One region of the Mesorhizobium sp. M7A.F.Ce.TU.012.03.2.1 genome, then DNA from elsewhere that is predicted to be linked to it. Evidence: riboswitches for the same ligand, from Rfam matches in the RefSeq annotation. Region 1 holds a riboswitch; the other holds the start of a gene.
The links. A riboswitch is a leader RNA that binds a small molecule or an ion and turns the genes downstream of it on or off. The one in region 1 is predicted to bind cobalamin.
Positions count from the first base shown of each region.

Region 2: linked by a shared signal. The riboswitch ahead of EJ079_RS33590 (CbtA family protein) and the one ahead of bluB (5,6-dimethylbenzimidazole synthase) in region 1 are both predicted to bind cobalamin.

Region 1 is NZ_CP034779.1:6,224,658-6,232,001, forward strand. Features, by position in the region: gene dxs (1-deoxy-D-xylulose-5-phosphate synthase) at 1-52, opposite strand, end outside; gene EJ079_RS30880 (pirin family protein) at 182-1,102, opposite strand; gene EJ079_RS30885 (DUF2277 domain-containing protein) at 1,142-1,408, opposite strand; gene EJ079_RS30890 (exodeoxyribonuclease VII small subunit) at 1,520-1,771, opposite strand; gene EJ079_RS30895 (histone deacetylase family protein) at 1,775-2,701, opposite strand; cobalamin riboswitch at 2,823-3,004, shown strand; partial or broken gene bluB (5,6-dimethylbenzimidazole synthase) at 3,052-3,681, shown strand; gene EJ079_RS30905 (hypothetical protein) at 3,804-4,787, opposite strand; gene EJ079_RS30910 (TetR/AcrR family transcriptional regulator) at 5,075-5,683, opposite strand; gene EJ079_RS30915 (MFS transporter) at 5,805-7,028, shown strand; gene ribB (3,4-dihydroxy-2-butanone-4-phosphate synthase) at 7,178-7,344, opposite strand, start outside.
Region 2 is NZ_CP034779.1:4,473,987-4,481,330, reverse strand. Features, by position in the region: gene EJ079_RS21960 (RidA family protein) at 1-364, shown strand, start outside; gene EJ079_RS21955 (creatininase family protein) at 419-1,222, shown strand; gene EJ079_RS21950 (tyrosine phosphatase family protein) at 1,506-2,015, opposite strand; gene cobD (threonine-phosphate decarboxylase CobD) at 2,012-3,061, opposite strand; gene cbiB (adenosylcobinamide-phosphate synthase CbiB) at 3,060-4,028, shown strand; gene cobO (cob(I)yrinic acid a,c-diamide adenosyltransferase) at 4,069-4,683, opposite strand; partial or broken gene EJ079_RS21930 (bifunctional adenosylcobinamide kinase/adenosylcobinamide-phosphate guanylyltransferase) at 4,685-4,981, opposite strand; gene EJ079_RS33590 (CbtA family protein) at 5,035-5,940, opposite strand; cobalamin riboswitch at 5,976-6,173, opposite strand; gene EJ079_RS21920 (MFS transporter) at 6,239-7,344, opposite strand, start outside.

The DNA of each region.
Region 1 (7,344 bases):
CGGCCGGGATGCGGACCTTGTCGAGAAGTGGCGTATGCGGCGGTGCGTTCACGGTGCTGAGGCTTTCGGTTGATGGGCGAAATAGGTCGCCGGCCGGCGAAAGTAAATGCGTGTCAGTGACGCGGATCAGGCCCTAGTCTTTGTCTATGCATTTCGTTCTGCCACTTTCCGGCGACAGGCATCAGCTTTCCGGCAGCGGGATGAATTCTTCCTCGTCTCCTGGAACGATGTCGAAGCGGCCCGTCTTCCATTCTTGCTTGGCCTGTTCGATGCGTTCCTTCGACGATGAGACGAAATTCCACCAGATGTAACGCTTCGAACCGAGCGAGGCGCCGCCAAACAGCATGAAATGTGCACCGGTCTGCGACGATACGACGATCTCGTCACCGGGACGGAACACCAGCAGCCGTTCCGCCGGAAAGACGTCACCTGATATCGAGACCTCGCCTTCCAGCGTGTAAATGGCGCGCTCTTCCGCATCGGCAGGGATTTTCACGCTGGCGCCGGGCGCCAGGCGCAGGTCGGCGTAGAGCGTCTCCGAGTCGGCCCTGACCGGCGACCGCAACCCCTGGAAATCGCCGATGATGAGGCGCCCGTTGACGCCTTCGGCATCGATCTCGGGAAGCCTGAGCGCTCCTGTGTTCTCGAAAACCGGTGCCACCTCTTCCTTGTCGTCCGGCAGCGCCAGCCATGTCTGCAGGCCGGATACCGACATCGGCGCGCCACGCAGTTCCTCCGGCGTACGCTCCGAATGGACGATGCCGCGGCCGGCGGTCATCAAATTCACGTCGCCGGGCTGAATGACCATTTCGGTGCCGAGTGAATCGCGATGCCGGATCTTGCCGTCGAACAGATAGGTGACCGTCGACAGGCCGATATGCGGATGCGGACGGACGTCGAGCGCCTGGCCGGCCCGCAGGATGGCAGGACCCATGCGGTCGAAGAAGATGAACGGCCCGACCAGCCGCCTTTTTGCCGTCGGCAGGGCACGGCGCACCTGAAAACCACCGATGTCCTTGGCGTTCGGAATGACCATCAATTCGATCTGGTCGCTGGCAAAGGCGTCGCCTGCCTCAGGGTCTTTCCCGGGGAAGAAGCTCATGGACTCTCCTTGTCGGCCGTCGAAGGCCGCCTGGCCGCGTCAGGCAAAGCGAATGGCCGCCTTTGCCCGCAGCTTGGCCGCCACCTCTCCGCGATTACGCGGATGCTGATGGGTTTCCAGGGAATCGAGCAGTTCGCGCGCCGAGGCCGCGATGGCTTCGACGGCATGGTCGAAGGCGTGCTGGTTCTGCTTCGAGGGCCGCGTCGTTCCGCTCAGCTTGCGGACGAACTGAAGAGCCGCGTCGCGCACCTCGTCAGGGGTTGCCGGCGGATCAAAATTGAACAGGGTCTTGATGTTTCTGCACATCGCTTCCGTATCTCCTCTTGTCCTTGAGCTCTTTCAATTGGGACGAGTTATATCCTCGATCATGATCATGTCCAAAAACCGGTGAGGCGAGGCCATCGTTCGGACCGGGCCTCAATCCGCGTCGAGCGGCTCCGTTCCGACCGGCTTGCCGTCGCGCGACAGCCTGATCTTCTCGACCTTGTCCTCGGCGGCCTTCAGCAGCCGGTCGCAATGCGCCTTCAGCGCCTCGCCACGTTCATAGATCTTGATCGACTGGTCGAGCGGCACGTCGCCACGCTCCAGATCATCGACGATCTTCTCCAGCGCATCGAGTGCCTGCTCGAAGCTCATCGCCTTGACGTCTTCGTTGGTCTCATCGGCCATCATTCATCCTTTCATCAGTCGCCCGACATGGGCGGCGACCGAAAATGCCAATCCCTGCAGATCGTAGCCGCCCTCGAGCAGGCTGACGAGCCGGTTGCCGCTGTGGCGTGCCGCGCGCTGCATCAGTTGGCCGGTCGCCCAATCGAAATCATCCTCGGTCAGATTGATCTCGGCCAGCGGATCGCGGTGGTGCGCGTCGAACCCCGCCGAAATGATAATCAGGTCGGGCGCGAAATTGTCGAGCGCGGGCAGGACGCGCGACAGGAAGGCATCGCGAAACACCTCGCTGCCAGTCTGCGGCGCCAGCGGCGCGTTGACGATGTTGCCGGCGCCCGTTTCGTTCTTCGCTCCGGTGCCGGGATAAAGCGGCATCTGGTGTGTCGAGCAATAGAGCACCGACGGATCGTCCCAGAAAATGTCCTGCGTGCCATTGCCGTGATGCACGTCCCAGTCGACGATGGCAACGCGTTCGACACCGTGTTTCTTCTGCGCATAACGCGCCGCGATCGCCGCCGTGTTGAACAGGCAGAAGCCCATGGCCGTGGTCTTTTCGGCATGATGGCCGGGCGGCCGGGCGGCGACGAAGACGTTGTCGGCGCGGCCCGAAAAGACGTCATCGACGGCGGCGTTGGCGGCGCCGATCGCGGTGATCGCCGCTTGCCAGCTCTTCGGACTGGCAGTGGTGTCGGCATCGATGCGGGCAATCCCCTCGTCGGGAATGGCGGCGCGCACGCGGGCGACGAAATCGGCGGGATGCGCGTAGAGGATGGTGGCCTCGTCGCCTTCCGGCGCCTGGATACGATCGAGCCCGGCAAAGGCTTCCTCATCGAGCACGCGCTCGATGGCACGCAAGCGGTCGGGCCGCTCGGGATGTCCGGGCGGCGTGAGATGCTCGAGGAAGATCGGATGGGTGTAGAGACGGGTGGTCATCGTCCTAATCTAGTGACCCGGATCGACAAAGGCCATGCACGGGCGGCCGATGACTGGGGAAAATCGCGACTGCGTCCATTCGCGTCGCTGCAAGCATTGGCGTCCTCAGCACTTCGGCGTAAGGTTTTTGGTACTGCCTGGTGCCCGCCGCAAGCGGGAGAATCGGGAACACGGTTGAATTCCGTGGCGTGCCCAACGCTGTGAGGGGGACCGCGCCGGTAAAATGCCACTGTCGATGACGGGAAGGCACCGGACGCGGGTTGATCCCGAGCCAGAAGACCGGCCTGGCAGGCATCGTCATCCGCATGGTCAGGCGGATGATATCAATTGCAATCGCAAGGGGACAAGCGATGCCGGAACACCTGACCGCTGCTGTTGGCGACGGATTTGACCAGAGTGCGCGCGATGCGGTCTATCGCGCCATGTTCACACGGCGCGACGTGCGCAGCCATTTCCTGCCCACCGCGATCGATGACGACGTGCTGGCGCGGCTGCTGCTTGCTGCCCATCACGCGCCATCGGTCGGCTTCATGCAGCCATGGAATTTCATTGTCATTCGTGACATCGAGCGACGGGCGGAGGTGCGCGACCTGTTCCTGGCCGCGCGCGAGCAGGAACTGCCGGCGATCGACGAAGAGCGGCAGGAACTCTACCGCAAGCTCAAGCTGGAAGGCATCTGCGAAAGCGCGCTCAACATCTGCATCACCTGCGACCGGCAGCGCTCGAAGGGTTCGCCGCTGGGACGCTGGCACAATCCGGAGATGGATCTCTACAGCACCGTCTGCGCGGTGCAGAATTTCTGGCTGGCCGCGCGTGCCGAGGGCGTCGGTGTAGGCTGGGTCAGTATCATCGAAGCGCAGGCGCTAAAGCGGCTGTTGGCCATTCCGGACCACGTAACGCCGATCGCCTATCTCTGCGTGGGCCGTGTTTCCGAGTTCGCTCCCAAACCGGACCTTGAAACGCATGGCTGGGGACGGCGGCTGCCGCTGCCGGAGCTGATCATGAGCGAGACCTTTTCCGGGCAAGGCGAGACACAGCTCAAATCCACCGTGGCGCGCCTCAACACCGTTTCTGCCTCACCAGACATCACCCGCCCGGCCGATCAGGGTGTGGCGCCGGCCGTAGCCCAGCGCGAACCGCCGAAGGAGGCGAGCGCCTTGTCCTTGAGCTCCCTGAACTTCGACGACGCCTCGGCCAGCCGGGCGTCCCAGGCCGGATCCGGCACCTGGCCCGCGATGGTCTTGAAATAGACCTGCATCAGGCAGGCGATGGCGAAGGGTTCAATGAACGCCGCCTTGAATGCCCAGGCGAAGACGATGGCGAGCACAAAAGCCCAGCCGGCGAGCTGGCCAGGCATCAGGAACAGAATCGCGCCGGCAGGCGCCAGCATCATCAGAAAGATGATGAACGACACGCCCCACATGATGACCGCCAGCCAGACGGCGTTCTTGACCATGACCTTGCCGTTCTGGGCATAGAGCACGACGCCCTGGCGCGCCGTCTCGAAGGGCGAGGCTGAATTGATGCGGATGTTGTAGCCGAGGATGATCTCGTCGACATAGGTCAGCGACAGGCGGATCACCGTGTTGATGAAGGAGACCAGGCCGCTCAGGCCCGGTATCGGCAGGAAGGCGGCGATGCCGCCGAGCAGGCCGGTGATGGCGCGGATGGCGCCCTTGACGAGTTGGTCGACGACGAAAAGGATGTTGGCCTCGGCGAAACGCTGGGTCACGATATCCCTGGCATAGGCGATCTGGTCCTGACCGCCGGGAATGTCGCGGCCGTCGATCAGATGAACCATGACGGCGATGTGGCCGGCCTTGACGACATAGAGGATGTATTCGCGGATCCAATACACAGCGATCGAGACGAGGCCAAACCCGACCACGCCGCCCCACAGGGCAAAGGACATGGGCCCGTCGGGATCAGTGGAGATATGGCCGACGCCATAGCCGACCGAGGCGCCGGTGCCCGTCGCCATAATGTAGGCCAGCGTGATGCCGAAATAGACGATCATGCGAAAGACGATGAACGGCCAGGTCCGCATCATGATGGACACCGACCGGCCGATCTCAAAATCCCACATGTGCCCCGAATCTCCGCCTCAGAGATGGTGGAAGAGGATGGACTCAACCCGGCGATTGTCAATTGACGGCCCTGACGCCAAAGGGCAACGAATTCGGGCTAACGGGTTTCTTCGGAGCCTTCGCCGGCGCGTAGGCTGACGGAGCATCAAACGAAAAACCCGCCTGTGCGGCGGGTCACTGGCGCAAATCAGCACCATGGACGAATATGTACCTTAGCTGAGGTCACCGAGTCAAGAAAAAATTCCTATCGTGAACAGCTGCCGGCACGAAAGCTCCGGTGAGAACTTCAATTCGACTGCGGATCCGGCTTCTTGAGCAGGCCTTCGAGCAGTTGCTTGAACGCCGTCACCACCTTCTTCGACGTCGCTTCGGGGTCGCTCGAATTGGCGATCCGTTGCGCTGCCTGGCTGCTCGCTCCGTTGATCAGTCGCGAGGCCGTCTCGGGGTCGAGGCTGGAGACAACGACCCCCTCCTCCTGCAGCGCGGTCAGATGGTCGGTCATTGAAGCGATGCACGCACTGCAATTCGGCCATTGCGCTGGATCCCCCAGCACGGCCGGGCCATCCCGGAACATGATGCGCTGGATTTCCGGCTCCAGCGCCATCTCGATATAGGTCGAGCACTCGTCGACGAAATGTTGCCAACGGGTCGGCGCTCTCGACGCGACCTCATTGATGCGCGCCGCCATCTCGCCGTCAATCTGGGCTATGACCGCCTGCAGCAGCCCCTTCTTGTCGCCGAAATGATGATAGAGCGCGCCGCGCGTCAGCCCGGCCGAAGCGGTGAAATCATCCATCGAGGCTTCCGCATAGCCTGTTGTGCCGAAGGCATGACGGGCCGCCGCGATCAGCTTGGCGCGCGTCTCGGCGATCATCTCCTTGCGGGGTCTGTGCATGGCTTCTGGCCCTATTCACATACGCAACGTATGCCAATTGACATACGCGACGTATGGCCTATTTAATGATCATACGCTCCGTATGTAATTGTCCAATCGTCCTTTGTCGAGGAACCAACCGATGCAAAATCCCTACGCGGAAATCTTTCGTGCCCCCGGCGCCAAGGGCTTTGCGGCCGCCGGCTTCATGGCGCGCCTGCCGATCGCCATGGCGCCAATCGGCATCGTGGCGATGCTGTCGCAGACGCGCGGCGAATACTGGCTGGCGGGTGCGGTCTCGGCGACATACGCGCTGGCCAACGCCTTCGCCGCGCCGCAGATATCGAGACTGGTGGACCGCCTGGGCCAGACACGAATCGTGGTGCCCACCACCATCATCGCGGTGCTGGCTTTCGCGGTCCTGATAGCGGCGGCCAACCAGAACTGGCCGGTTTGGACGCTGTTCGTATCGGCACTGCTGGCCTCCGCCATGCCAAGCATACCTGCGATGGTGCGCGCGCGCTGGACGGAGATTTTCCGGGGGCGGCCGCAGATGAACACCGCATTCGCCTTCGAGTCCGTGGCCGATGAACTGGTCTATATCGCCGGGGCATCGCTGTCGGTCGGCCTCAGTGCCGCCCTATTCCCGGAAGCCGGCGTTCTGGTGAGCACATTATTTCTCGCATTCGGATCAGCGGCCTTCATCCTGCAACGCTCGACGGAGCCGCAAGTGCGGCCGGTGGACCATAACTCAAGCGGCTCGGCGATCCGCCTGCGGCCGGTTCAGATCATCACCCTCGCCCTGATCTTCATCGGCGCGACCTTCGCGACGACGGAAGTGACCACCGTGGCGATCACCAAGGAGCTTGGCCAACCGGGCGCCGCCAGCCTTGTCATCGGCGTTTATGCGCTGGGATCGTTCGTGCTCGGCATCATCGTCGGCGCGCTCAGCCTGAAGGCGCCGCTGCAACGCCAGTTGGCCATCGCAGTCGCCCTCGTCGCGCTCGGCACGCTGTTGCCGCTCACCGCCGACACCGTGCCGCTGCTGGCGCTGACCGTGTTCATCAGCGGTGTGGCGATCTCGCCTACCTTCATCACCGCCTTCGGCCTGATCGAGCGGCATGTGCCGGAAGCGATGCTGACCGAAGGCATCACCTGGGTCATGACCGGCATCGGCATCGGCATGGCGCTGGGCTCGTTCGCCGCCGGTGCGATGGTCGATGCGTTCGGCGCCCAGAGCGGGTTCTGGGTGTCGGTGGCTTCAGGCACGATTGCACTGATCGCCGTACTGCTTGGCCAGCGCAGCCTTGCCACGACTGAGTGCGAGATGGACGGATGTGAAGCAGCCGCCGTTCCGGCCGAGTGACCGCCAGGATATGTTGAGATTCAGGTCAGGCCGAGCCGAAAATGATGGATTTCGAGAACCGGAGCGCAGCGGACTTCCCGGTCCGTGAGCACCGGAAAGCGCAGAAAGCCGCCATTTGCAGGCCGGCCTCACCTGAATATCGATATATCCTAAAGGATCTCGGTCTTGGCGATGTGGATGCCAAAACCTTCGAGGCCGACATAGTGGCGTTCGCGCGAGGCGATCAGGTTGATCGAGGAGATGCCGAGATCCTTGAGGATCTGCGCGCCAAGCCCGATCTCGCGCCACTCGTTTTCGCGGCGGCGGGCCTCTTCGT
Region 2 (7,344 bases), 1.8 Mb from region 1:
GAAGTCGATCAAGCCGCCCTTTGCCCGCTACAGCCACGGCGTCGAGGTGCCGCCCGGCAAGCGGCTGGTGCTGTGCTCGGGCCAGGTCGCCATCACCGCTGACGACCAGATCCCCGAAGACGCCGGTGCGCAGGCCGAGCTCTGCTTTCAAAACATCGCGGCGATTCTCGGCGAAGCCGGCCTGGGTCTCAGGGATATCGTGCGCATCAATGCTTATGTCACCGACCGCGCGCATCTGCGGCCCTATATGGATGTCCGCGACCGGCTGTTTTCCAGCCCCGCGCCGGCCTCGACGCTGATGATCGTTTCCGGCTTTGCCCGGCCCGAATTCAAGGTCGAAATCGAGGCCCTAGCGGCGGGGTGATCGACAGGCCGCCCGTCCCGCGCTAGGTCTGCCTGACCATTGAAGAGGCATGACATGACCGTTGCGAAAAAACGCGTGTGGTGGGGCGACTACCGGACCACCGAATATGCTTCGATCGATCCGGAGGCGACGATCGCCGTGCTGCCGGTGGCGGCGATCGAGCAGCATGGCCCGCATCTGCCGGTTTCAACCGACACCTCGATCATGAACGGCATGCTCGACACGGTTATTTCGCGCCTGCCCGACGATCTCGACATCCGCATCCTGCCGGTCCAGGCGGTGGGCAAGTCGAACGAGCATCTTCACGCGCCGGGCACCCTCACACTGCCGGCAACGACGCTGATCGAAGCCTGGACCGAGCTTGGCCTGTCGATCGCGCGCGCCGGTGTGCGCAAGCTGATCGTCGTCAATTCGCATGGCGGCAACGAGGAGATCATGGGCATCGTCACGCGCGAATTGCGCGTGCGCGAAAAGATGCTGGCGGTAAAAACCAGCTGGCAACGGTTCGGCCGCCCGGCCGGCATGTATACCGAACTGGAGGACCGCCACGGCATCCATGGCGGCGATGTCGAGACCTCGCTGATGCTGCATTTCCGGCCGGACCTCGTCGACATGGCCAAGGCCGACAATTTCGTTTCCAATGTCGCCAAAGCCGAAAACGAATTTTCGCTCCTGCGCCACACCGGCACCCACGCCTTTGCCTGGATCGCTGGCGATCTCAACCCGAATGGCGTCGTCGGCGATGCCAGCATCGCGACGGCGGAGAAGGGCCGGCTGACGGCAGAATATCAGGCCGACGGGTTCATCAGCCTGCTGCGGGATGTGAGCAAGGCGAAGCTCGCGGACTGGTTGACGTAGCATAGTTGCTCGGTACAGATGCTCTGACCGTCAGATGGCACATCGTGCCCTTCTGAGAATAGCCGAAGCCTTTTTTCTTCGTCATCCTGGGGCGAAGCAAGGAGCGAAGCGACGCGGCGCAGACCCCAGGATCCATGCCGGGACTCCGAAGCGCTGCTACGGTGCAGAATTCTGCTCGGTTGCACTCTACGGCTGATGTCGCGGCATGGATCCTCGGGTCTCCGCGACGGAGCTTCGCTCCTGCTCCGCCCGTGGATGACGAAGGTGGGAAGGCTTCGGGGAGTTACCCGTCGATCCTCAGCGCGAAGGGCGTGCCTTCAAAGGCATCCGCACCGCGGCCGATCGATTCGATCGCCTCGATCATGCGGCCGTTGCGATCAAGCAGCGCATCGGCCACCGCGATCAGTCGCGGATTGGGTGTTGCCGAGGGCGACAGCGCCCGCAGCGTCCGCGCCAATTCGGCCTCGTCGCGTTTCGGCGCCAATGCGGCCGCGATGATATAGGCCGAAGCCGTCGAGCGGCTGATGCCGGCATAGCAATGCACGAGCATCGGCCTTGCCCGGTCCCAGCGGCGCGCGAAATCGAGCAGGTTGCGGACATGCTCCTCGCCCGGCATGGTCATGCCGTCCTGCGCCGCCGCGATGTCATGCATGACCAGATGCAGATGATTTTCTTTCGATATCGAGGCCGGCCGGACCACCGCCGTTCCGGCGGCAAGCAGCGACAGCATGCAGTCGGCGCCGCTCCTGGCCACCGTTTCCTCGATCTTTGCCAGCGAGCAGACATGGATCATTGTTTCGAACCCTTCGATTGATGCTCGTGCCGCGACGCCCATTCGGCAAGAACGGTCTCGAGCCGCTGCCATTCCTCCTCACTCCCCGGCAGGCCGGCGCGCAGAACGTCAGGCCGATCGGCAAAATGGCGAAGCAGGATGCCGCGCTCGCCAAGCGCGGCAAACAAATCGGCGGCATGCGGCAGGCGAAGAAACCGGAACAGCGTGGTGCCGCCCATAACGGGAATACCGAAGCGGCCGAACAGCGCATCGAGGCGCGCCGATTCATCAGCCAGCGCCGTCCGCATCGCGTCCTGCCAGTCGATGTCGGCAAGCGCGCGAATGCCGTATTCCAGCGCCGGGCCGGCAACGGCCCATGGCCCGAATTGTGTTTCCAGCCGTTCGACCGTCACAGCATCGGAAAGTGCAAAACCGAGCCGCAGGCCGGCTAGACCAAAGAACTTGCCGAACGAGCGCAGCACGACGACGCCGCCCTGGCCGACATCGCCGCAGAGGCTATGCTCGCGCGGCCCAACATCCATGAACGCCTCGTCGACAACCAGCAGCCCGCCCTTGGCGCGCAATCCGGCAGCCAGAGCCAGCAACCGGTCGCGCTCGATGACACGTCCATCCGGATTATTCGGATTGACCATGATGGCAAGGTCGGCGTCCGCCAGGTCAGCGAAATCGCCGACCTCGGTCACCGCGTGCCCGGCGATCACTGCTGCGCGGGCATGTTCGGCGTAGGTCGGACCCAGCACCAGCGTCCTTCCGGGGGTAATCAGCGAGGCGACGCGCGGCAACAGGATCTGCGTGCCCGGTGCCGCCACGATGTTGGCTGGCGACGGCGCCCCATAGGCACTGGCAGCGATCTCTGTCAGCTCACGCGTGCGCGCGGCTTCCGGCAACCGCGACAGCGAGGTGGCGGGCAGGTCGAAAAGCGGGTAGGAGTGCGGATTGATACCGGTCGAGAGGTCGACGAATGGCAGCAGGGCGTTGGGGAAAAGCGCCCTCGCGCGGCCAAGACTTCCACCATGGTCCACAACCGCCCCATTAAGAAGCTTCATGTCAGTCCTGATCGCTTTCCTGTCATTGGCCGTCGAATTCGCCCTCGGTTACCCCGACTGGCTGTTTCGCGCCATCGGCCATCCGGTGACGTGGTTCGGCAGGCTGATATCCTTTCTCGACCGCAGGCTCAACCGCGCCACTGATCCCGACGCGCTGCGTCGCAAGCGTGGTGTCCAGGCGCTGCTGGTCATCGTGCTGGTGCCGGCGATAATTGGCCTGGGCGTGCAGATCCTGTTCTGGTTCGTTCCCATGGGCCTGGTCATCACTGCCCTTCTGGCAACGTCGCTTCTGTCGCAGAAGAGCCTCTATGAGCATGTCGAGGCTGTGGCGGACGCGCTCGACACCGGTGGCCTCGCTCTGGCCCGCCTTGCCGTTTCGCGAATCGTCGGCCGCGACCCTGAAACGCTCGACAGGGCCGGCGTCTGCCGCGCCGCGATCGAGAGCCTGGCTGAGAATTTCTCCGACGGCATCGTCGCCCCCGCCTTCTGGACCGGCGTCGGCGGCCTGGCCGGCGGCGCCGCCTACAAGGCCGCCAACACCGCCGATTCGATGATCGGCCACCGCACCCCGCGCCACGAGGCCTTCGGCTGGGCGGCGGCGCGCTTCGACGACTGGATCAATCTGCCGGCGTCGCGGCTGACGGCGCTGCTGATCGTGCTGGCGGCGTTCTTCGTCAAAGGCGCTGATGCGAAAAATGCCTGGCATGCGGTGTGGCGCGACGCGAAAAAACACCGCTCACCCAATGCCGGCTGGCCGGAAGCGGCGATGGCCGGTGCGCTCGGCCTGGCGCTCGCCGGGCCGCGCAGCTACGGCGGCGTGCTCGTGGACGACGTCTTCATGGGCGAAGGTGGGCGGCGCGAGGCCGACAGCGTCGACATAAGGCGAGCGCTGAAACTCTATCGCGTCGCCGACTATCTGCTGATCGCGCTGTTTGGGTTGGTCGCGGTCATGGTCATCGTGGCGTGATCTACTTCACCCTCCCCCTTGTGGGGAGGGTAAGAAACGCTCAGAACTCGATCCCCTGCTGCGCTTTCACGCCTGCGGAAAAATGGTGCTTGGTCACGCCCATTTCGGTGACGAGGTCGGCGGCCTCAATCAGCGCCGGCTTGGCGTTGCGGCCGGTGACCACGACATGCAGGCCCTCACGCCGCGCCTTCAACGCCACAACCACTTTGTCCAGGTCGAGATAATCGTAGCGCAGCGCAATGTTCAGTTCGTCGAGCACCAGCAGGCTGATCGACGGATCGGCCATCAGTTCGAGCACCTTGGCCCAGGCGGCTTCGGCGGCGGTGATGTCGCGCTTCAGGTCCTGCGTTTCCCAGGTGAACCCCTCGCCCATCGCGTGCCAGACGACGCGGTCGCCGAAGGCGGCGAAGGCGTCCTTCTCGCCGGTGTGCCACTTGCCCTTGATGAACTGGACGACGCCGACGCGCTTGCCGTAGCCGAGCATCCGCAGCGCCAGGCCGAAGGCAGCCGTGGTCTTGCCCTTGCCGGGACCGGTGTTGACGATCAGCAATCCCTTCTCGACCGTCTTGCTCGCCACCTCGGCATCCTGCACCGCCTTGCGCTTGGCCATCTTGGCGCGGTGGCGTTCTTCGTCCTTATCGTCGATGTCGGTCATGTCATTTCACCTTGAGCGGCAGCCCCGCCACCATCAGCAGCACCATGTCGGCGACGGCGGCGACCTGCTGGTTGAGCCGGCCGGCGGCATCGCGAAACCGGCGCGCCAGTGCATTGTCCGGCACGATACCTTGGCCGACTTCATTGGATACCACGAACCATGGCCCGCGCGGCCGCGACAGCACCTCCGCCAATCGCCGGCATTCCAGCTCGAAATCGTGTTCAGCCAGCATGTGGTTGGTCAGCCACAGCGTCAGGCAGTCGACAAGCACCGGCCGATCCTCCGGCAAGGCGGCAAGCGTACCTCTTGCCGGAGCGCGCACCGCCGATGAGGAAGGTCAGTGTCTTGCGATCAGGCAAAGCTGTCGCGCAGGCTGGTCGCGGTGCCGGTGAAGCGGCCACGCACCACACCGACGACCGCGCCGAGCACCAGCCAGAACACCAGATTGGTCACGGTCACCGCCACCACGAACTGGTGATGCAGCCCTTCCGGAATCGCCGTCTCGTAACTGCCGGGCTGCGGCGCACCGACAATATGCGGCGCGACGATCAAAAGGACGGCAAGGATCGCCAGCGGCAGCGACTTGCGGAACGCGATCAGGCCGAGACCGGCGGCGGTCGCCGCCACCGTTGCCCACCACCAGATCTGGCGCTGGGTGAGATCGGCGGCCGGCATGGCCGGCAGTTCCGGCGGCAGGCCGAGGCCAGGCGCCAGCGTGAACACGGCGAAGCCGGCCAGGCCCCAGAACACGCCCTGGCGCCAGCCACCGATGCCGCCGGCGAATTCGGAGACCGCGACCAGGATCAAGGCGAAGCCGATGCCGGTGACAATGTTGGCAAGCACGCTGAAGGCGAAACGCTCGAAACCGTCTGCCGGCGCCCAGCCTTCGTCTGCCGGAGCGGCTTCCGCCGCCGGGGCAGCAGAGTTCATGGCATCTCCCGCCGGTGCAGTTGTGCTCATGGCATTGCTATCCGTTGCGGCCGGAGCGGCATGGTCATGGTGATGCCCGCCGCCCGCCTGTTCGTAGACTTCCGCCTTCAGGATCAGCGGCACGGTGGCATAGGCTTGCAGGCAGGCGAGGACGACGCCGGCCACGATCGAATGGCGATAGTCGTGAGCCGCATTGTGGACCGCATCGATATGCGAGAAGCCGACAAAGCCCATCACGAAAACGCCGAGCAGCGCGGCAAGAGCGAGCTGCATGAAGCGCGACTGCGAGGAGACGGAGGTGCCGAGGGAGACGGAAGCGGTAGTCATGTCTTGTCCTTTCGCCCTCCACCCGAGGGCATCGAAGTCAGTTTCCTGTCGCCGGCAGGTCTCCTGGCTCACGGATCAGCGTCCTTCCCCACCTTCCCGAAGAAAAAATCCTCAGTGGTTTATGGGGAGGACTACCGCACACAGTTGCGGGGGCAGCCACGGCATTGGGCGAAATTCGCCCTCACCGCATTCCCTCTTGGCTCCAAAATGGAACCGGCGACACCGATGATTATAGGCAGAATCCTCGCTTCCGGCAAACCAAATTCCGCCGGTGACCATTGCGAATGCGCCATGAAGGTCAAAGTGATTTCGGCAGATAGCGCCACGTCACAAAGCCGCAGACCGCCGCCAGCAGACCGAGCGTGACGAACACCGAGCCCAGGCCGAAGAAGGCCAGCGCCACCGAATAGACCAGCGGCGGCGTCAACTCGGAAAAGTCGAGATAGGTGCGGTAGACCGCTGCCATCTGAGATCTTTCATAGGAGCGCACCGAGCGCATGAAGGCGGTCGAGCCGAGGGCGTCGAGCGCAATGGTGAAGAAGGCACCGCAGAGCAGGAAGGTGCCGGTAAGCAGCGGCACGGTTTCGCCGACGAAGCCCGCCGCCAAAAGCGCGGCCGACATGGCGAAATAGGCGAATGTCATAGTCCCGCGGCCACCAAAGCGCTTTCCTGCCTTGCCCCAGAAAATCGCCATGAACAACAGCGCATTGCCGGCCGAAACCAGCAGGCCGCCGGCCAGCTTACCCTCACCTGTGATGACCATGAACAGCGGCCCATAGACGAAGAACGTCGTCCAGAAGCAGGAGCGGCCGAAGGCGATCAGCCAAGCCAGCCTGAGCCTGGGCTGCGCCACGAAGCGGCCGATATTGGCGAGCGGATTGACGGGGCGCGTCTTGCCCGGACGGATAGACTGGTTGTCGCCGAGGCGGTAGGTCCAGAACAGCGCCAGCAGGGCAAACGCGAACACCGCGACCGCACCATGCGCGGCATAGATGCCGAAGCGCGTGTAGAGGAAGATGCCGAGCGTCGGCCCACCGGTCCAGGCCAGCATCGACCACGCCATGCGCAGCGATTCGGCCTGCATGAAGTCGGTCTTGCGGATGTGGTCCATGATGTAGAGATTGAGCGTGATCGACAGCGCGCTGGCGCCCATCACCCGGCACAGCATGCCGGCCAGTTGCCCGGCAAGCGTGTCGGTGACGAAGAACAGCGAGCCGACGGCCAGCAGGCAGGCGCCTGATGTGTAGACCCAGCGCCGGGCAAAACGGCGGATCAGCATCGGCATGAACAATGTCACCGACAGGCCGAGCATCGCCACGACTGTGTAGAGCATCGACACGATCTGCTCGTTGTGCAGGATCTCGTAGGCCTGGATCGGGATGACGCTCGACACCGTGGCGCGGG